DNA from 2 places in the Kribbella sp. WER1 genome. Region 2 is predicted to be linked to the other one. Evidence: riboswitches for the same ligand, from Rfam matches in the RefSeq annotation. Region 2 holds a riboswitch; the other holds the start of a gene.

Region 1 (10,701 bases), 4.3 Mb from region 2:
GAACCGACCTCGCCCTGGCAGCCGACCTCGGCGCCGGAGATCGACGCGTTCTCCTTGTAGAGCACGCCGATCGCACCGGCCGCGAGCAGGAACCGGACCGCGCCGTCGTCGGTTGCCCCGGGCACGAACCGCCGGTAGTAGTGCAGCACCGCGGGAATGATGCCGGCGGCACCGTTCGTCGGCGCGGTGACGATCCGGCCGCCGGACGCGTTCTGCTCGTTGACCGCGAGCGCGAACAGGTTCACCCAGTCCATCACCTTGAGCGGGTCGACCGACCACGGGTCCTGGCTGAGCTTCTTGTGCAGGGCGTGCGCGCGGCGCGGCACCTTCAGCCCGCCGGGCAGGATGCCCTCGGTCTCACAGCCCTCGCGGACGCAATCCTGCATCACCTGCCAGATCCGCAGCAGGCCGGCCCGGATCTCGTCCTCGGTCCGCCAGGCCAGCTCGTTCGCGAGCATCACCTCGCTGACCGGCAGCTGCGACTCGCGGCACCGGTCGAGCAGCTCGGCGCCGGTACTGAACGGGTACTTCAGCGCGGTGGTGTCCGGCACGATCCGGTCCCCCGCCGCGGCGTTCTCGTCGACCACGAAGCCGCCGCCGACCGAGTAGTACGTGCGTTCCCGCAGGACCGCGCCCTGGTCGTCGCGGGCCGCGAACATCATCCCGTTCGGGTGGTACGGGAGCGCCTTGCGGCGGTGCATCACCAGGTCGTGGTGCTCGTCGAACGCGATCTCCTGGACGCCCGCGAGCCGCAGCCGGCCGCGCTCGCGGATCGTCTCGACCCGGGCGTCGACGGAATGCGTCACGATCGTCTCGGGGTCCTCGCCCTCGAGCCCGAGGACGACGGCCTTGTTGCTGCCGTGCCCGTGGCCGGTGGCCCCGAGCGAGCCGAACAGCTGCGCCTCGACGCGTGCCGTCGCGGCCAGCAGGCCGTCCTCGGCGAGACCGAGTGCGAAGGTGCGGGCGGCGCGCATCGGCCCCACGGTGTGGGAGCTCGACGGGCCGATCCCGATACTGAACAGGTCGAAGACACTGATCGCCATCGTGTGGAGGTTCCTTCCGGTCGCCGTTGACCGTTTGGTGTCCTCCCCGCTCTGTCAGACGGAGGTCTTCCAGAGGTGCCTCGCCCGCGCGGTGAAGGTGCCTGAGAGATTCTTGGGGAGAGTTGCTCCTACGGCGCCCGGCTCGTGCCCGGGACTCTCCCGCACGGGTTCATGCGGCTGTTGAGTTGACTGACGTTGTGGACGGTACGGCGGTCTGCCGGGCGCCGTCAATCCGGCCCGTGCGGACCGCCCAGATCTCGAAGAACCAGGTGAACAGCGGCGGAACACTGGCCGCCAGCGCCGCGAGCGTGACCGGCCATGACCAGCGCAGCGGGCCGCGGACGGCGAGCACGGTGACGACGTACGCCACGAAGATGCCGCCGTGGATCGGGCCGAAGATCTTGACCCCGATCTCGTTGTCGGACAGCACGTATTTGAACAGCATTCCGATCAGCAACCCGGTCCACGAGATCGCTTCCGCGATCGCCACCGCCCGGAACCACTGTGCATGTTTGGTACTCATCACCGCCGACCCTAACAAGCCCCCCAAGCCCGGTTCGGGGTGTCGGCGGGGCTGCTCCCGGATGCCGTCAGCAAGCGATTGCCGAACGATCGTTCGCATGAAATTCATCCGACGCGTCCTGGTGGGCGCAGTAGTGGTCGGCGTGACGACCGCCGGGCTGACGACCGCCGCCTCCGCCGGTCCACGCCTGCAGTGGACCGACTGCCAGTCCGACGGAGCTCAGTGCGCGACCCTGCAACTACCTGTCGACTGGCGGAACCCGAACGGCCCGACCTTCGGCCTGGCGCTGGCCCGGAGGAAGGCGGCGGTGCCCAGCGAGCGGGTCGGGGTGTTGGTGTTCGGACCCGGCGGGCCGGGTGATTCCGGTGTCGATCGGATCAAGACCGGGATGTCGCGGTTCAGCAAGGACCTGCAGGACAGGTTCGACATCGTCAGCTTCGACCCACGCGGCGTCGCGCGCAGCAACCCGGTGACGTGCTCGGTCGACCTCCTCAACCAGCAGCCGTCACCGATCATCACCAGCGAGGCCGAGTTCCGTACGACGATCAGCTACAACCGCAGGCTCGCCGCGGACTGCCGCGCGCGGACCGGTCCGCTGTACGACCACCTCGACACCTGGCAGACGGTCCGCGACGTCGACGCGATCCGCCGGGCGCTAGGCGAGTCGACGATCTCGCTCCACGGCAGCTCGTACGGGACGCTGCTGGGAGCGCAGTACGCCGAGACCTACCCGCGGCGCGTGCGCGCGATGGTGCTGGAGAGCGTGAGCGATCACAGCTCGCCGACCACGCGGTCCTTCCTCGACGACCAGGCGTCGGCGGCACAGGACTCGTTCGACGAGTTCGTGAAGTGGTGTGACGCGACGACCACCTGCGTCCTGCACGGCCAGGACATCCACGCACTGTGGGCCTCGGAATTGGCGAAGTCACCGGATCCGTTCACGTTGAGCTTCGTCGTGTTCAAGCGGCTCTACGGCCCGGACTGGCCCGGGCTGGCTGCGCTGCTGAAGGCCGGCGGCACTCCCCCGAAGCAACCGCAGACAGGGCAGTACCCGCTGGCCGTCTTCTGCCAGGACTGGAGCCTGCCCGTCCGGGACTACCGCGAGTACGCCGCACACCTGCAGCGGCTGGCGCGCAACAACCAGGACCTGCGCTACCCGGGTCAGCTGATGGCTGTGTCGATCTGTCTCGGTGCACCGCAGGCCAACAACCCACAGCACGTGCTCGACGTACACGGGCTCAAGACACCGGTACTGCTCGCCAACGCGGTCCACGACCCGGCCACGGGCTATAGCTGGGCCCAGAACGTCCAACGGCAGCTCGGGCAGCACGGCGTACTGCTGACGTACCAGGGCTGGGGACATGGGAGCTACACGACCAGCCCGTGCATGCAGAGCGCAATCGACGGCTACCTGATCGACAAGAGGGTGCCGAGGCTCAGTTGTCCGGCAGTCAGGCCGACCTAGCTTCCAGTACCCGGCCCAGCTCGTCCCCGTGCCCCACCCGGTTCGCCAGCAGCCGGAGCTCGGAGCAGGCGGTTTCCAGCGCCTGCGCCTGGCTCCGGCAGTTGTCGACGTACCAGAACGGGTCGTCCGGCTGCGGATCGTCCGCGTCGTCGATGTCGGCGTACCAATGCCGGTTGCCACAGTTCAGTACGCGCACCCGTAGGTTCATGTCCCCCACCAACCCCCGTACGAGGCCGGCTCGGCCGGGCGCGTGGATCGCGGCCCCCCACTGCCACGCGCCGGGCCGAGTTCAGCCCTCCCCCGCCTAGTACATCGGCAGGGAGCGACGAACGTTACTGTTCGTGATCGGTAATCTTGATTACTTCCCGAGGTGCGAGCGGGTCCACTGCTCCAGCCCGTCGGTGGTGATCGGCAGGTCCTCGGTGAGGATCTCCAGCCGGTCCTCGTGCACCACCACGTTGTCCTCGATCCGGATCCCGATCCCGCGCAGCTCCGGCGGCACGGTCTCGTCGTTCGGGTGGAAGTACAGGCCCGGCTCGACCGCGAGCGCCATCCCGGCCTCGATGGTGCCGGCGAAGTACGCCTCGGGACGGGACGCGTCGCAGTCGTGCACGTCGAGGCCGATGTAGTGGCCGGTCCCGCAGACGATGTACCGGCGGTGCTGCTGGCCGTCCGGGCCGAGCAGTTCGTCGATCGACGCGTCCAGCAGACCCCAGTCGCGCAGCCCCTCGGCCAGCACCCGCAGCGCCTCGTACTGGAAGGCGCGGTACGGCGCCCCGACCTTGACGGCGTCCAGCGACGCGAGCTGCGCCTTGTACACCAGGTCGTGCACCTGCCGCTGCGCCGCGGTGTACTCGCCGGTGGCCGGGAAGGTCCGGGTCACGTCGGCGGTGTAGAGCGTCCGGGTCTCGACGCCGGCGTCCAGCAGGATCACGTCGCCCTCGTTCACCGGGCCGTCGTTGCGGACCCAGTGCAGTACCGGCGCGTGGTTGCCAGCAGCAACGATCGAGGCGTACCCGACGCCGTTGCCGGCGGTCCGCGCGCGCCGGTCGAAAGTGCCCTGCAGCCAGCGCTCGCCGCCGCCCCGGATCGCCTCCGGCAGCTCGCTCGCGACGTCGCCGAACGCCAGCACGCTCGCCGCGACCGCCTCGCGGAGCTGGTCCAGCTCCCAGTCGTCCTTGATCCGGCGCAGCTCGGCGATGCTCTGCCGCAGCGCGTTGCCGTCGGTCGGCGACGTCCGGACCAGGGCGTCCAGCATCGGCTCCACCCCAGGCACCGACAGCATGAACGGTACGGCGCCACGCACCGCCGCAGGCAACTCGTCGATCGGGCGGCAGGCGATCTGCAGCGCGTCCGACCAGTCCTTCAGGCCGGGCACCGGGCCGATCCACAGCTCGCCGTCGCGCGCGTTCGCGAAGAAATCCGCCTCCTCCGGGCCGGCGGTCTCGCGCAGGTACAGCGTCGCGTCGCCGTCACCGGAGATGACCAGGACGGCACCCTCGGCCTGGCAGCCGGTCAGCCAGACGAAGTCGCTGTCCGCGCGGAACTGGTAGTCGGTGTCGTTCGATCGGACCGGCGCGCGGCCCGCTGCGAGCGCGATCCGGCGGCCCGGCAGCGCCGCGGCGAGCTTCCGCCGGTGTTCCGCGGCCGCCTCGGCGAGCCCCTCCGGTACGGACACCGACCGGTCGACCGGTCCCCAGCCGCGGGAGATGAAGTCCCGGAATCCCTTGGCGTCGATCGGGCGGTAGGACTTCGGCGTCTCGTCGGACTCGGTCATGACCTGTGCTCCCCTTTGCTGCTGACGGTATGACTCATCAACTCAGGTCGCCGCGGGGGTTTGCAAGCCCTTATCCCGGAAGGCGGCCAGGATGCCCTGTTCGGAGTCGAGCAGGTACTCGTGCAGGTCCGCGGTGGCCTCGTCGTACTTGCGGGCCTCGAGCAGTTCGAGCAGGCCGCGGTTGCGCGCGATGTACGGCTCGTGCAGCTCGCGCGGGGCGGCGATCACGTGGAACAGCAGCCGCAGTTCGGCGAGCAGCCGGCCGGTCATCGCGTCCATCCGCGAGCTGTCGGCGAGCCCGATCAGGTGCTGGTGGAAGCGCATGTTCGCCGTACCGACGGCCGGCCAGCGGTCCGCGCGGGCGGCGGCCTCGGCCACCTCGACGTCGTCGTGCAGCGGCTCCAGCCGGCTTGCGGGCAGCTCCGGGTCGCGCGCGGACAGCCCGCGGACGACGTCCACCTCGAGCACCCGGCGCAGCCGGTACAGGTCGATCACGTCCTGCTCGTCCAGCTCCGGCACGAAGACTCCGCGGTGCAGCTTGTAGACCAGCAGCCCCTCGTGGGTGAGCAGCCGGAACGCCTCCCGGAGCGTATTCCGGCTGACCTCCAGGACCTCGGTCAGCTCGACCTCGGACAGCTGCGCGCCGGGCGGCAGCGCGCCCTCGGTGATACTACGGCGCAGGATGTCGGCAGCGCGCTCCGCCGAGCTGCTCCGGTCCAGCCGCGCGACGTCCGCGGCGACGGTCCGCAGCCAGGCCTGGCGGCCGGTCTCAGAGGGCATCTGAGGACTCTGCGTCGTAGCGAGGAGGTGCTCGGTGCGGTAGCTCGGCGTGCGGGGGCGAAGGTCTCGATGCGGAGCATCGTGGCCTTTGCACCCGTGCGCCGAGATGCCGTGCCGAGTGCCCCGCAGTAGGCGCAGAGTTCTCAGATGCCCTCTCTCTCATCTCTGCATCATCCCAGCTGGGGGGGAAAAGTGGAACAAGCCTCTTGCCGGATTGTTCAACAATCCCTACGCTCGGGCACATGGACCTCAACGCGGACCTGGGCGAGGGCTTCGGCTCCTGGTCGATGGGTGACGACTCGGCGCTGCTCGAGGTCGTGACCAGCGCGAACGTCGCCTGCGGCTTCCACGCCGGCGACCCGTCGATCATGCGCCGGGTGACCGCCGAGGCAGTCGAGCGCGGCGTCGCGATCGGCGCGCACGTCGGGTACGCAGACAAGGCCGGTTTCGGGCGGCGGCACGTCGACATCGACCCGGACATGCTGCGCGACGAGGTGCTGTACCAGCTCGGCGCGCTGGACGCCTTCGCACGGATCGCGGGCGGCCAGGTCCGCTATGTGAAGCCACACGGAGCGCTGTACAACACGATCGGCCACCACCTGGAGCAGGCGACCGCCGTGGTGACCGCCGTCGCCGAGTATGACCGGACGCTCCCGGTGCTCGGCCTGCCCGGATCCGCCTGGCTACGGCTGGCCGCCGAGGCCGGCCTGGGCGTCGTGCACGAGGCATTCGCGGACCGTGCGTACACGCCGGCCGGCACGCTGGTCCCACGTCGCGAGACCGGGTCGGTGCTGCACGACGCCGACGAGATCGCGGCCCGCTGTACGGCGATGGCGACCGGCCAGGCGATCCGCGACCACGCGGGGGGCACGTTCGTCGTCGAAGCGGCGTCGATCTGCGTCCACGGTGACACCCCGGGCGCCGTCGAGATCGCGCGGCGGGTGCGTGGCGCGCTGGAGGGAGCGGGCGTACCGTTGCGCCCGTTCACGGGCTGATGCGCATTCTGCCGTCGGGGCATCAGGCGCTGCTGGTGGAGCTCGACGATCTGGACGAGGTACTCGGGTACTACGCGGCACTGGCCGCGGATCCGCCGCCGGACGTGGTCGACATCGTCCCGGCCGCGCGGACGGTTCTCGTCACCACTCGCGGCGACCTCGGCTCGTTGTCACAGTTCCTACGGAAGCTGACACCGGCGCAGGACCGCCGGACGACCGGCGACCTGATCGAGATCCCGGTTGTCTACGACGGCGAGGACCTGGACGACGTCGCCGAGTTACTCGGCTGCGGTGCGGACGAGGTGGTCACGCGTCACACCGCCGGCGAGTGGACGGTCGCGTTCTCCGGGTTCGCGCCCGGGTTCGGCTACCTGACCTCGACCGACGCGTGGGACATCCCGCGCAGGACGTCGCCACGGACGAAGGTACCGGCCGGTGCCGTCGCGCTGGGCGGCGAGTTCAGCGGAGTCTACCCGCGCGAGTCGCCGGGCGGCTGGCAGCTGATCGGCCGTACGTCGGTGCGGATCTTCGACTCGGCGCGGGAACCCGCGGCACTGCTGTACCCCGGGCGCCGCGTCCGGTTCGTCGACGCAGGTCGTGGATGAGCAGCCTGACCGTTCTCGCAACGGGGCCGTTGGCAACAATCCAGGACAGCGGGCGGGCCGGCCAGGCCGCGCTCGGCGTCCCGGTCTCCGGCGCGTGTGACCGCGCGGCTTACGCCTTGGCGAACCGGCTGGTCGGCAACGTCGCCGGTGCGGCCGTCGTCGAGGTGACGTACGGCGGTCTCGCCGTCCACGCCGACGGCGATCTCGTCGTCGCGATCACCGGCGCCCCGTGCACCGGCGTACCTTTGAATGCTCCTGCTCTGCTCAGATCCGGAGAGATCCTGCGGCTGGGACCCCCGCCGAGCGGACTGCGCACGTACGTCGCGGTCCGCGGCGGCATCGACATCCCGGCCGTCCTCGGCTCCCGCTCCACCGACCTCCTGTCCGGACTCGGCCCCGCGCCCTTGATCACCGGGCAGACGCTGCGGGTCGGATCGTTGGCCGAGCCAATGCCGGGTGTCGACCACGCTCCGGTCGCCCATCCAGCCGCAGGACAGATCGTCGTCCGCGTGACGCCGGGACCGCGACGGGACTGGTTCACCGACGCCGGCTGGGTGTCGCTCGTCTCGCAGGTCTACGAGGTGAGCAGCAACAGCAACCGGGTCGGCGTACGGCTCGACGGCGAGCCACTCGAACGCGCCCGCTCCGGTGAACTCGCCAGCGAAGGCATGGCGCGGGGTGCGATCCAGATCCCGCCGTCCGGCACCCCGGTCATCTTCCTCGCCGACCACCCGGTCACCGGTGGCTACCCGGTCATCGCGTACGTCGCCGAGCGCGACCTCGACGCCTGCGCACAACTCCGCCCGGGCCAGTCCGTCCGCCTCGGCAACTGACCTTTCTTCCAGACGCCGCGCTCATCGGCTCCGTGTGCGCATCTCGTCCGCGAAGCTCTCCTGGGCCTTGCGCATCAGCGCTGCCTCGACCGGATCCGCGAACAGGCCAGGCAGTTCGGCCGGGTCGACATCCCGCACGTGTGTCTGCAGCCACCAGATGTTGCCGACCGGGTCCTTCACCCTTCCGCCACGGTCGCCGGTGATCCGCGAGGACATCAACTCGGTCACGACGGTCGCGCCGGCCTCGAGTGCGCGTTCGTACGTCCGCTCGACGTCGTCGACGTACACGCTCAAGAAGGCAGGCGTCACAGGCCACTCCGGTGCGGCGTCGAAGCTCATCAGCACGGACTCGCCGACGGTGATCTCGGCGTGTCCGACGGTGCCGTCCTCGTTCGTGAACCGGCCACTCGTCTGCACCTCGAACGTTCGCTCCACAAACTCCAGGAACCGATCCGCACCCTTCACCACTACGTACGGCGTGACTGTCGATTTACCACCCGGGATCTTCGTCATGCCCCAAGCTTCCCGGGGACAGCGGACAGCTCGTGTCCTACTCAGCGGGCCGTTCTGCGGTGGCCTGGAAGCGGCGTCGGTACTCCGTCGGCGTGGTGTTGAGGTGCCGTGCGAACGCTCGGCGCAGGGTCTCGTCGCTGCCGAGCCCGCTGAGGCGTGCCGCCGTGGTGATGCTGTGGCCGTCCAGCAGGAGGTGCTGAGCGCGGTCGAGGCGCACGCGTTCGACCCATCGGCCAGGGGTGGTGTCGAACTCGTTCCGGAACAGCCGTGTCAGGTGTCGCGGACTGATCGCGGCGGCCGCGGCCAGCGTCGACAGGTTGTGGTCCGCGGCCGGGTCGGCGACCACTGTGTCGGTGATGGCGCGCAACGAATCGCTTCGCGCCGGTGGTGTCGCCATCGCCGTCGAGAACTGGGTCTGTCCGCCCGGTCGCTGCATGAACACCACTAGCTCACGCGCCACGCGTCGCGCGGCCTCGGGCCCGTGATCGGCTTCGACCAAGGCGAGGGTGAGGTCGATGCCCGCACTGATGCCGGCCGAGGTCAGGTAGCGGCCGTCGACGACGTACAGCGCATCCGGCTCGACACGCACCTTCGGGTACTGCCGCGCCAGCGCCGCCGTATGCCGCCAATGCGTCGTCGCGCGCCGCCCGTCGAGCATCCCGAGCGCCGCCAGCACGAACGCCCCGCTGCACACCGATGCGACTCGCCCGGACCGCCCGGCGAGCGCCGCCGTCACCGCCAACACGTCCTCGGGAACACCGTCCACCAGCCGATCCGCCCCCGCGACCAGCACTGTGTCCAAGACTGCGAAGGCTTCTGCAACCGGGACAACTCCTGCCAGCGTCACCCCGGACGCAGCGGTCACCTGCCCGCCCGTCGCGGACACGAGCACGGTCTCGTAGCGGCCCGTTTGATGGAGCACCTCGAGCGGCCCGGTGACGTCGAGCAGCGTCACGCCGTCGTACACGACGAAAGCGACCCGGCGTGTCCGAATCTGTGGTTCATGTGGCGATACGGCCATGGCGCCAGCGTAACCCGCACCGCGAACCTGGGCCCATCGACTCCACCCCGAGAGGACCACCAATGGCCGAGGAAATCGCCGGCATCCGCATCCCCGACAGCACCCTCGCGCGCGAGGCGACCGAACTCGTCCGCGACGCAGCCTCCGCGCTGCTGTTCGACCACTCGCGCCGCGTGTTCCTGTTCGGCTCGCTCCGCGGCGAGGGGCTCGCGTACGACCCGGAGCTGCTGTACGTCGGCGCGATGTTCCACGACCTCGGCCTGACCGAGCGCTACCGCCGTACCGACCAGCGCTTCGAGATCGACGGCGCCGACGAGGCGCGGCGATTCCTCGACGCACACGGCATCACCGGCGATCCGGCCGACCGGGTGTGGACCGCGATCGCGCTGCACACCACACCCGAGATCCCGCTGCACCTGTCCCCCGAGGTCGCGCTCGTCACTCGCGGCGTCGAACTCGACGTCCTCGGCCTCGGGTACGACGCGATCACCGACGCGCAACGCGCCGCGATCACGGCCGCGCACCCCCGCCCCGACTTCAAGTCCCGGATCCTCGCGGCGTTCACCGAGGGCATCTGGGACCGACCGGCGACAACCTTCGGCAACGTCAAGAGCGACGTACTCGAGCACTTCGTACCCGGCTTCCGCCACACCGACTTCGTCGAAGCCATCAAGAACTCCGCCTGGCCCGAGTAGCCCCGCGTTGCTTGTCCGTGGGCCGAGGAGCCGCGAGGATGGGCGGTATGACTTCTGGAACGCCGGGTATCGACAGCACTGTCCCGCCGAGCGGTACCGGATGTGTCGAGTGCCTGGCTGTCGACGGCTGGTGGTTCCACCTCCGGCGCTGCGCACAGTGTGGCCACATCGGTTGCTGCGACTCCTCGCCCGCGCAGCACGCATCGGCCCACGCCGCCGAGACCGGCCACCCGATCGTCCGCAGCTTCGAGCCGGGCGAGGACTGGTTCTGGCACTACGGCGAATCCCAGTACTACGACGGCCCGGACCTCGCCCCACCCGCCTCCCGCCCCGAAACCCAACCGGTCCCCGGCGGCAACGTCCCCACCGACTGGCAATCCAAACTCCACCGCTGACCCCGCCCCGCGCGCAAACACCCCGCGCAGTACTCACCCCTCGTGCAGGGCGTTCC
Region 2 (10,701 bases):
GCGAACCGGTTCCGGTCCGCCACCAGCAGCACGCTGGTCGCGGCCGGCTGCCAGCCGATCTTGTGCAGGTCGAGCGTCACCGAGTCCGCGAGCGCGACATCCGCGAGCAACGGCGCCAGCTGATCGGAGAACAGCGCCCCGAACCCGTACGCCGCATCCACGTGCAGCCATGCGCCGTACTCCCGGGCCAGCGCGGCGATCGGCGCGATCGGGTCGACCGACCCGAAGTCCGTCGTACCGGCCGTCGCGATCACCGCGACCGGCGTCCGGCCGGGCTTGGCCAGCTCGGCGGCGAGGACGTCGGTCCGCATCCGGAAGTTCTCGTCGGCGGCGATCGTGATCGCGGCCTCCTCACCGAGCCCGAGGGCGGCACAGGCTCGCTGGACGGAGAAGTGGGCGAGTTCGGAGCAGAACACCACCGGCTGGTGGAGACCTTGCAGACCGTTCCGGCGGACGTCGACACCGGCCGCGGCGGCCGCACTGTCGCGGGCGATCAGCACCGCGAGCAGGTTCGAGATCGACCCGCCAGGCGTCAGTACTCCGTCCGCCTGCGGTCCGAAGCCGGCCAGCGTGGCGAGCGCCCGGACCACCCACTGCTCGATCGCGAGCGTCGCCGGGCCGGAGTCGTACGTGTCCAACGAGGCGTTGCTCGCGGACGCCAGCGCATCGGCGTCGACCGCAACCTGCAGGACCGGCGGCTGCAGGTGCGCCGCCGCGTGCGGGTGACTGAGGTCGATCCCGTGCGCGTCGAGCAGCCCCGCGATCAGGTCCAGCGCCGCCGACTCCCCCACGCCCGTCGACGGGACACGCGGTTCACCGAGCACCTCGGCGGCGCGCCGCAGTACCGTTCCCGGCGAGCCGTGCGGCAACGGTCCCCGCTCACGATCCACCACCGTCGAGGCCAACGGCCAACGAGCAGCGAACGGATCGCGGACTAGTGCTGTCGGTGCTGTCACGGCGGTCAGCCGCGCGGGCTGCGACATCCAGTTCTCCCGGGAAGTTGTCGAGTAAGGCAACCCTTACTAAGGCAGCCCTAACTTTTGTCGGGAGTACGCACCGTGTCAACTCACCCACCCGCAGGAGTGGCGATCGTCACCATCCACCCAACGATCCGGCCGGTTGGTGCATCTCACTCGGCAAGGGGAAGGGAGCTGAGATGGTGATCCCGGCGCACAGCGGCCGCAACACACTTCTCCGGCCGTGGGTGATCGCGGTCGGCGAGCTTCTCGTGGTCGGCGGGGTGGTCGGCTGGGCTCTCGGCCTGCCGTTCGGCCAGCCGCTGGTGATCCTCGGCCTCGTGCTGGTGCTGATCGGCATGCAGCCGGGCAAGCCCCGGCTGCAGCGAGCGCTCGGTAGCGCCCACGTCATGATGGGCCGGCGTCTCAAGGGCGAGGACGCAGTGGGCATGGGCCGTACGGCGCTTCGGCACTACCGGAAGTTCGCCGCCAAACATCCGGACCAAGGCCTCCAGACGCTGGCGTGGACGCTGGATTGGCATCGTGAGCAGCTTTCGGAGCTCGGACGATTCGAGGAAGCCGAGCCGATTGCGCGGGAGGCGGTGACGACCTGGCGGGAGGTCGTCACCGCCGACCCGAGTCGCCGGGCGGACCTGTCCAGGTCGCTCAACCACCTGACCGTCACCCTCGGCGCCTTGAAGCGCTACGACGAGCTGATCACGCTCACCGAGGAGGCGATCGTCATCCAGCGCTCCCTGATCGCGACACAGGACGTCGTACTCGCCCTGCATCTCCAGAATCTCGCCCTGGAGCGACGGCGCGCTGAGCAGTGGTCCGCGGCACTACCGGTCTCCCAGGAGGCGGCAGGGCTGTACCGGCGCTTGGTGGCGACCGACCCGGAGCAGCTGGAGAATGCCGCAGACACCGCCCGGGGGCTGGCGGAGACCTTGCGCGAGCTGTACCAGCGGCAGGAGGCGCTGGAGGTGACGAAGGAGTGGGTCGGGTACGAGCGCGCTCTGACTGCCAGGCGGCCAAGTCGCAGACCCGAGCTCGCGGGCGCGCTCAGCCTGCTCGGGAGCCGCCTGGTCAACCTGGACGAGGTCGACGACGGCATCACGCACTGGCACGAAGCTCTCGACGTATGGCGGCGCCTGGCGTCGGAGAGCGACGAGCACCGCTCCGACTACGCGGGGGCTTGCGCGCAGATCGGCCGAAACCTGGGCGTCATAGGTCGATCCGACGAGGCGCTGCCGGTGTTGCGTGAGGGCCTCGGCCTACGGCGTACGCTGGCCGCCGTCGATGCGCGCCAGTACGACGAACTCCTGGACGATCTCGCCCACGCCGCACGGGATACACGCAGGCAGGAGTTCGTCGACGAAGCGGTAGTCGTCGTCCGGGAGCACCTCGGCGCGCTGACGGGCGGTGTGGTTCTGCATGCCGTCGAGCTGCTGCGGGATGCCGGGTTCACCGACGAGGCTGATCGGTTGGAGAGGTCATGAGGCGGCCGGGAAGCGGCGGCCGCCGTTGGGGGTGCGGCCGTCGGGTGTGAATCGGTGCCCGGCGGCGATGTCGAGGAGGCCGGTGACTGCTGGGTCCGGGTGCCGGGCGTGAAGTTTGCTCAACGTCGACATGGGGTCGCAGTAGCTCAGGTAGAAGATTGCCTGGCGCCATGCCGATGCCTGCGGTTGTTCGAGTGCTGCGGCGAACGCGCGTTCGGCCAGTTCGGGGCCGACTTCGTGCAGCCAGTCGGCGAGGTCGAGGGCGTCGATCAGGACGGCGAGGTTGCTCGTGGTGAGGATCTGGCTCTGCTCCAGCGCGGTGCCGTGGGCGGCCGCGGCCCGCCGCATGCAGGCGTCCGCGAAGTCGGAGGTCGTTCGGCGGCGGCGGAGGCGTGACTCGGTGGTCGGCCAGGACGGCGGCAGGTCGTAGTACCTGGCGTAGAACGTGCCGGCGAGGACGCGGCTCGCGACGGCCGCCGCTGCACGCTGCTCCGCCAGGTCGTGCTCGGCCTCCTCCACCAACGGCAGCTGCAGCCCGGCCTGCGCCGCCAGGGCGCCGAACTCGCGGACCAGAGGATTCGGCAATACCGCCTGTGGGAACGCCCCGAGTGCCACGGTCGTTGTCTCGCGCAACGTCTGTACGGCGGCCCGGGTCGCCTGGCTGGACTGGTCGCGGTACGGGACGACGGCGTCGACCCACGGCAGGCCGCCGAAGCGTACCTGCTCCTCGAGATCCCTCAGCAGCAGGCATCGCCGCCGGAAGGCCGCGTACGTCCGGGCGTACACCGACGCCAGCGCCGGGTCCCTGATGTTTGCCGCCAGCAACTGTGCGGTGACCTGCGGAAGTACCTCGGCCAGCACCTCGCCGGAGCCGATCACGCCGCGCTCGACCAGCTCGCCGATCGGCGCCTCGAGCGCGCGCGCCGCCTTCGCCAGCAGGTGGTCCGGGATCGCCACCCCGGACGCCGCCGGTGACTCCGTACAGTCGACGGGGACCGCGATCGGCGCCAGCTCGGGGAGTCCGCCCGTCCGCGGGAACGCGTCGAGCCGCGCGCTCAGTACATGGGCCAGCGTCGCGTACGCCGGTTGCGCCGCCACCGCACGCTGCGTCGTACGCAAGGCCTCGCGGTCCGCGGATCCCGGCGCGCCGTGGGCGCTGATCGTGTTCGCGAGCGCCCGCCGGATCCAGCCGACCGCCCGTCCGTCGAGCGCAGAGCTGTCGTCGGGGCACAGCTCCAGCGCCATCCGCAGCCGGGTGAAGTTGCTCTTCCACGGCCGCGGCCGGTGCAGCTCCGTCGCCAGCTTGTAGTCGTCCATCCACCGCCGGCGCCGCTCCGCCCAGTCGTCCGGCCAGACCCGGCACGGCCAGCCGCCGGTGACGCCGCCGTCTGACAGTTCGGGGAGATCGCCGTCGACCGTGTCGCACCAGAGCGCGACCAGCTGGTCGTACAGCGGGTTCCACACCTGGAGCGTCTCGCGCATCGCGGCGATCCGCGGCCGTACGGTTGCCTGCCGCAACTGGACGCGGACGTCGTCCACCGTGTTCCGGCGTACGACCGCACCTGAAGGCGCCGGGCTGAACGACGGAGTGAACCGCAGCCGGTGCATCAACGGACGCAGCTCCGCCACCAGGTCGAGCGCCGCCGCGTGGTGGTCGTGTTCGAGCAGCCACGCGACCACCAGCAACGCACCCTGCTCCGGTACGTCGATCCGGTAGCAGCCGGTCCGCAACGCCTGCCCGAGCTCCGCGAGGCCCTCGTCGCCCAGGTACCAGAGGTTCAACCGCTCCCGGTCGGACTCCCCCGGCGCCAGCTCGTCGAGCACCCCACGCCACGCGTCCACCCGCACCGCGGCGCGCCGCCGTACCGCTGGGTCATCGGACGCCAGCACCTGCTCCAGCGCGTGCCGCAGCCGAGCCGTGTTCCCCATCCCGAACCCCCGTCCGTCGGACAGCGCTCAGACATGGAGGCAGGATTCGAACCTGCGCCCTCCCGGTAGTAGCCGGGCGATCTACCCCTGATCTACTCCATGCGGTGGATCACACACTACCCTCCGTGAGGAATGCTGGTAAGAACAAACGCCGATCCTCAGGCATCGAGGGCGTTCGTGATCTTGCGGATCATCTCGGTCATCGCGGGGCCGGTGCCGCCGCGCTCGGCCCGGGCGCCGGCGTCAACCGCGGTCAGCACGGTGCTGCGGAAGTCGTCGGCCGCCGCCTGGTCGTGGGCCTTGAGCAGGTGCATCGCCGCGGTCAGCGCCGGGAACACCTGGTCGGCGAGCTCGGCGGTCGTTTTGCCGTCGAGCTTCAGGCCCTTCTGCTTCTCGTCGAGCGCGTGCCCGACCGGTCCGGTCGCGGAGGCCAGCGCGAGCGAGCCCGCGACCGCGATCTTCCCGGCGGACTTGACGCCCGCGGCGACGACGAGCGCGATCGCGCCGTGCGCCGCGACGGCGAGCGTGGTCTTGTCGGTGTCGGTGAGAGTGATGGAGTTCGTCATGCATCCACCCTCACGGGGCGTGCTGACACCGCCCTGACAGCCTCCTGACAGCTAGTCGCGGCCGTACGGCGTCCTGGTCAGGACGAACGTGGCGATGTTCAGGTGGTTGACCGTGTCGCCGTCGCGGACGACGTGCAGCGTTTCACCCGCGAGGTATCCGTCGCGGCCCTGGTAGCGGTCCGGGCCGAGCGGCGAGAGCCGGGTGGTCAGCCCGCCGGACAGCTGCAGGATGCCGCCGCAGACCGAGATCGTCAGCGGCGTGTTGCCCCAGTACCAGTGGCCGAGCAGCTCCGCACCCTGCGCCAGCGGCGGCTCCGGCACCCACTCCTGCGTGACCGGCGGCTCGTACTTCGCCAGGATCCGGATCAGATCCGGCGCCAGCGACGCCACCCGCCCGTACGTCGCGTTGCCGAGCGTGACCGCGCCGACCCGGCGGGCCCGGTCCACGAACAGCCCGGCGAGAAAGCCCGGCATCGACCCGGTGTGCCCGATCAGCAGCTGCGGGTCGTCCGCGATCAGCCGCAACCCGAGCCCGTACGACGCGGTCAGACCCTCGCGCGGATCCGCCGCGACCGGCGTCGCCATCTCCTCGACCGAGTCCCGGCTGAGCACCTCGTGCACCGGGTCGATCCAGAACGCGGCGTACCGCGCCAGGTCCTCGATCGTGCTCCACAACTGCCCCGCCGGCGCCATCGCCCGCGAGTCGTGCGCCGGCTCCGGGTCCAGCTGCCCGCTGAACGGGTTCACCGAGAACCCGTCCGCGGCCGGCGCCTCCGGGAAGTACGTCGTACGCCGCATCTCCAGCGGCCCGAGAACGCGCTGCTGGACCAGCTCCAGCCAGGACGCCCCGCGCAGCCGGGCGACGATCTCGCCGAGCAGCCCGTACCCGAGGTTCGAGTAGTGGTGCCGCCGATCCGCCGGCCCGACCGCGTGCGCGTCACTCATCGCCGCGGTCAGCTCGTCGAACGACACCCCCGGATTCCGCTCCCACCAGGGACCTTCGGGCTCCGCGTTCATCCCGCCGCTGTGCGCCAGCAGCTGCCGGATCGTCAGGTCCCCGAACGCGACCCCCGGCAGGTGCTTGCCCACAGCATCGTTCAACGACAGCAGTCCGTCGTCCCGGCACTGCATGACCAGCACCGCGGTCAACGTCTTGGTGATCGACCCGATCCGGTACTGCACGTCCGCCCCCGGCAACCCACCATCCGCCGTCGCGAACCGCCCCCGGGCCCCCGTCCACACCAACGCCCCGTCCCGCACCACCCCCGCATTCACCGAAGGCAACTTCGACTCCCCCTGCGCCACCGCAACCTCGGCGTACAGGGCTGCGGCGGTATCAGGACGCATCCGCGTCCTCCGCGCAGTCGCGAGCAGGTGCTCGGTGCGGTGCATCGGCGTGCTGGAGTGAAGGGTTCGATGCGGAGCATCGTGCCCTTTGCTCCAGTGCGGCGAGGTGCCGTGCCGAGTGCCGCGCAGCACGCGCGGAGGACGCGGATGCGGCCTTGGGACGCAAGGACATTACTCGAAGGCCTCCGGGGAAGGGCAGGAGCAGATGAGGTTGCGGTCGCCGTAGGCGCCGTCGATGCGGCGGACCGGTGGCCAGTACTTGGAGGTGCGGTCCACCGAGCGGGGGAACGCGGCCTCCTCGCGAGTGTAGGCGTGCTCCCACTTGTCGTTGATCACCGACTCGGCGGTGTGCGGGGCGTTCACCAGCGGGTTGTCGGTGGCCGGCCACTCGTCGGCGGCGACGCGGTCGATCTCGTGCCGGATCGCGATCATCGCGTCGCAAAAACGATCCAGTTCCCCTAGATCTTCAGATTCCGTCGGCTCCACCATCAGCGTGCCGGCCACCGGGAACGACATCGTCGGCGCGTGGAAACCGTAGTCGATCAGCCGCTTCGCGACGTCGTCGACGGAGATGCCGGTCTCCTTGGTCATCGGGCGCAGATCCAGGATGCACTCGTGCGCGACCAGCCCGTTCTCGCCGGTGTAGAGCACCGGGAACGCGCCCTCGAGCCGCTTCGCCACGTAGTTCGCGGTCAGTACGGCGGCCTTGGTCGCCGCGGTCAGGCCCTCCGCACCCATCATCCGGATGTACGCCCACGAGATCGCCAGCACGCCCGCGGAGCCGAACGGCGCCGCGCTGATCGGGCCAACGCCGGACTCCGGGCCGGCCTGGTCGAGCAGCGGGTGGTTCGGCAGGTACGGCGCGAGGTGCGCCGCGACCGCGACCGGGCCGACGCCCGGACCGCCGCCGCCGTGCGGGATGCAGAACGTCTTGTGCAGGTTCAGGTGGCTGACGTCGCCGCCGAACTCGCCCGGCTTCGCGAGCCCGAGCAGGGCGTTCAGGTTGGCGCCGTCGACGTACACCTGGCCGCCGTGGTCGTGGACGACCTGGCAGACCTCGCGGACGCTCTCCTCGTACACGCCGTGCGTGGACGGGTACGTGATCATGATCGCGGCCAGCCGATCGGCGTGCTCGGCGGCCTTCGCGCGCAGGTCGCCGAGGTTGATCGTGCCGTCGTCGTTGCCCTTGACAACGACCACCTTCATGCCGGCCATCACCGCGGAGGCAGCGTTGGTCCCGTGCGCGGACGCGGGGATCAGGCAGACGTTGCGGTCCTCGGAGCCCTGGGCGCGGTGGTACCCACGGATCGCGAGCAGCCCGGCCAGTTCCCCCTGCGAGCCGGCGTTCGGCTGGATCGAGACCTTCGCGTACCCGGTGACCTCGGCCAGCCAGCGCTCCAGCTGCCCGATCAGCTTCACGTAGCCGGCCGCGTCCTCGACCGGCGCGAACGGGTGCAGGTCCGCGAACTCCGGCCAGGTCACCGGCTCCATCTCGGTGGTCGCGTTCAGCTTCATCGTGCAGGACCCGAGCGGGATCATCCCGCGGTCCAGCGCGTAGTCGTAGTCGGACAGCTTGCGCAGGTACCGCAGCATCGCCGTCTCGGACCGGTGCGTGTTGAACACCGGGTGCGTCAGGTACTCCGTGGTCCGCGGTACGGCGACCTCCGCCGCGCCGAGCGTGTCGTCGTACTGGCCGCCGAACGACTGGCAGACCCGGGTCAGCGTGGCGACGTCGGTCTTCTCGTCGCAGGAGATCCCGACGTGGTCGGCGTCGACCAGCCGCAGCCAGATCCCGTTCTGCCGGGCGGCGTCCACCACGTCGGCGGCGCGGCCCGGGACGCGAGCGAGCACGGTGTCGAAGAAGTCGTCGTGCACGACCTCGACACCGTCGGCCCGCAGCGAAGCGGCGAGCTTGCCGGCGTAGGCGTGCACCCGCTCCGCGATCGCGCGCAGACCCTCGGGCCCGTGGTAGACGGCGTACATCGACGCGACGACCGCGAGCAGGACCTGCGCGGTACAGATGTTCGACGTGGCCTTCTCGCGGCGGATGTGCTGCTCCCGCGTCTGCAGCGCCAGCCGGTACGCCGGGGCGCCGTCCGCGTCGACGGACACACCGACCAGGCGGCCGGGCAGCGACCGCTCGAGCCCGGTCCGGACGGACATGAAGCCGGCGTGCGGGCCGCCGTAGAACAGCGGGACGCCGAAGCGCTGGGAGGAACCGATGACGATGTCGGCGCCTGCCTCGCCCGGCGCCTCGAGGACCGTCAGCGCGAGCAGGTCGGACGCAACGGCGACGAGCGTGTCGCGCTCATGGGCCTGGGCGATCAGCGGCTTGAGGTCGCGGACGACGCCGTTCGAGCCCGGGTACTGCACGAGGACGCCGAAGAAGTCGCCCTCGGGCAGACCGTCGGTGGTGTCCGCGACCACGACCTCGATGCCGAGCGCCTCGGCCCGGGTCTTCACGACCGCGATCGTCTGCGCAAAGGTGTCCGCGTCGACCAGGAACCGGTCCGACTTGCTCTTCTTGTTGGAGCGATGCGCGAGCGTCATCGCCTCGGCGGCCGCGGTGCCCTCGTCGAGCAGCGACGCGTTCGCGGTCGGCAGCCCGGTCAGGTCGGAGACCACGGTCTGGAAGTTCAGCAGCGCCTCGAGCCGGCCCTGGGAGATCTCCGGCTGGTACGGCGTGTACGCGGTGTACCAGGCCGGGTTCTCGACCAGGCGGCGGACGATCACCGACGGCGTGAAGGTGCCGTAGTACCCCTGGCCGATCATCGAGGTGGCGATCGTGTTCCGGCCGGCCAGCTGGCGGAGCTCGGTGAGCGCGTCCACCTCGGAGGCGGGTTCGGGCAGCCGCAGCGCCTCGGTGGAGCGGATCGAGGCCGGGACCGCGGCGTCGACGAGCGCGTCGACGTCGTCGTACCCGAGGAGCTGGACCATCCGCGTGATCTCGTCCGGACGCGGTCCGATGTGCCGGTCCGCGAACGTCGCGGACAGCTGAGGGGTGTCGTTCACTAGAGGCTCCGATGCTGACTGTCGCTGCCGGTGGCCTCCCCCTCTGTCACGCGCGAACGCTCCAGAGTCGCCTGTGACACTCGGTCCGTGGGCCTGAGAGGTTCCGGGGAGGAATTGCCCCTTCGGCGCCCGATGACACGGGTCTCTCCCGAGTGCTGTGAACGGCAGTGTCGAGGCTACCAGGAATCCCAGGACAGTTCAGAAGAGTTCGGGCAGCAGGTCCCGGGCGGCAGGCCGCGCGGCCGCGACCTGCTCGGCGGTCGCGGCCTGCATCGGCCAGCGCACGCGGGTCCCGACGTCCGCCCAGCCGCCGACCGCGGCGAGGAACTTGTCGAGCGCGGGGTTCGACAGCCCGGCCTGCTGCAGCGGTACGACGTGCGCCGCGAAGAACTCGGCGATCCGCCGCTCGACGTCCAGGTCGTGTGCGGTCGCGACCGCACCGTTCGGGGAGAGCGCGGCCACGTTCGAGTAGCTGCCGTGCGCGCCGAGTGCCGACATACTCGCCAGGAAATGCCCCGGCACGAAGATCGCCGGCCCCGATCGCAGCGCGGCGTCGAACCACGCTCTGTCACCACCGGCCGTCTTCAGCCCGATCAGACTCGGCACCGCCTCGGCCAGCTCGCAGAGCTGCTCCGGCGTGACAGCTGTCTTCGCATGCGGCGGGTTGTACAACACCAACGGCACGCCGTCCGCCGTCTCACCCACTCGGCGCAGGAAGTCCAGCATCTCGGTGGGGTTCAACGGCAACCAGTCCGGGGCGATCACCTGGATCGCGCCGGGCGCGAGCTTCGCGGCCCGCTCGACCCGCGACAGTTGCACCTGAGCCGACGGATGTGACGCCCCGATCTGGAACGGCTTGCCAACAGCAGCGAGTACGTCGTTCACCCGGTCGAACTCGTCCTCGGTAAGGGTCTGGAACTCCCCCGCCGTCCCGTGCGCATACACGCCGGCCAGCGAAGTCTCACCCAGCACTTGAGCCTGAGACTGCAGGCGGCCCCAGTCGATCGAGTCGTCAGCGTTCAGCGGTAACAACAAAGTCGCCCACACACCGCGGAGCGAATCAGCAGTGAGTGGGCGCACAAGGAAAAGCTATGTCAGCCGGTCATCCGCGCGCGACGCCGGGCGGCGAGTTCGTCGCCGGCGTGACCGCTGTGACCATCAGCGTCCTCGTCGTCGTGGCCGTCGGCCCGCTCGGTCGGCAGCTCGGACAGCGAGCCCTCGACCTCACGCCAGACCCCGCCGAGCGCGATCCCGAACACGCCCTGGCCGCCGGCCAGCAGGTCGATGACCTCGTCGGGCGACGAACACATGTACACCGACGCGCCGTCGCTCATCAGCGTGATCTGCGTCAGGTCGTCGAAGCCGCGCTTGCTCAGGTGCGCGATCGCGGTC

The links. Region 2 has a riboswitch for glycine ahead of gcvP (aminomethyl-transferring glycine dehydrogenase). Riboswitches for the same ligand answer to the same signal wherever they lie in the genome.
Region 1: another riboswitch for glycine. It lies ahead of ACXJJ3_RS25505 (L-serine ammonia-lyase); the one in region 2 lies ahead of gcvP (aminomethyl-transferring glycine dehydrogenase).

What each region holds. Positions count from the first base shown of each region.
Region 1 covers NZ_CM135186.1:5,234,997-5,245,697, reverse strand. Annotated here, with positions in the region: gene ACXJJ3_RS25505 (L-serine ammonia-lyase) at 1-1,043, opposite strand, end outside; glycine riboswitch at 1,123-1,215, opposite strand; gene ACXJJ3_RS25500 (DUF3817 domain-containing protein) at 1,213-1,566, opposite strand; gene ACXJJ3_RS25495 (alpha/beta hydrolase) at 1,664-3,031, shown strand; gene ACXJJ3_RS25490 (hypothetical protein) at 3,018-3,239, opposite strand; gene ACXJJ3_RS25485 (aminopeptidase P family protein) at 3,390-4,808, opposite strand; gene ACXJJ3_RS25480 (GntR family transcriptional regulator) at 4,851-5,588, opposite strand; gene ACXJJ3_RS25475 (LamB/YcsF family protein) at 5,831-6,583, shown strand; gene ACXJJ3_RS25470 (5-oxoprolinase subunit B family protein) at 6,583-7,188, shown strand; gene ACXJJ3_RS25465 (5-oxoprolinase subunit C family protein) at 7,185-8,021, shown strand; gene ACXJJ3_RS25460 (VOC family protein) at 8,043-8,534, opposite strand; gene ACXJJ3_RS25455 (GlxA family transcriptional regulator) at 8,572-9,555, opposite strand; gene ACXJJ3_RS25450 (HD domain-containing protein) at 9,618-10,250, shown strand; gene ACXJJ3_RS25445 (UBP-type zinc finger domain-containing protein) at 10,298-10,645, shown strand.
Region 2 covers NZ_CM135186.1:967,773-978,473, forward strand. Annotated here, with positions in the region: gene ACXJJ3_RS04805 (pyridoxal phosphate-dependent decarboxylase family protein) at 1-983, opposite strand, end outside; gene ACXJJ3_RS04810 (tetratricopeptide repeat protein) at 1,157-2,455, shown strand; gene ACXJJ3_RS04815 (hypothetical protein) at 2,450-4,384, opposite strand; tRNA gene ACXJJ3_RS04820 (tRNA-OTHER) at 4,416-4,486, opposite strand; gene ACXJJ3_RS04825 (hypothetical protein) at 4,543-4,950, opposite strand; gene ACXJJ3_RS04830 (serine hydrolase domain-containing protein) at 5,002-6,297, opposite strand; gene gcvP (aminomethyl-transferring glycine dehydrogenase) at 6,469-9,309, opposite strand; glycine riboswitch at 9,381-9,470, opposite strand; gene ACXJJ3_RS04840 (dihydrodipicolinate synthase family protein) at 9,508-10,389, opposite strand; gene ACXJJ3_RS04845 (MerR family transcriptional regulator) at 10,404-10,701, opposite strand, start outside.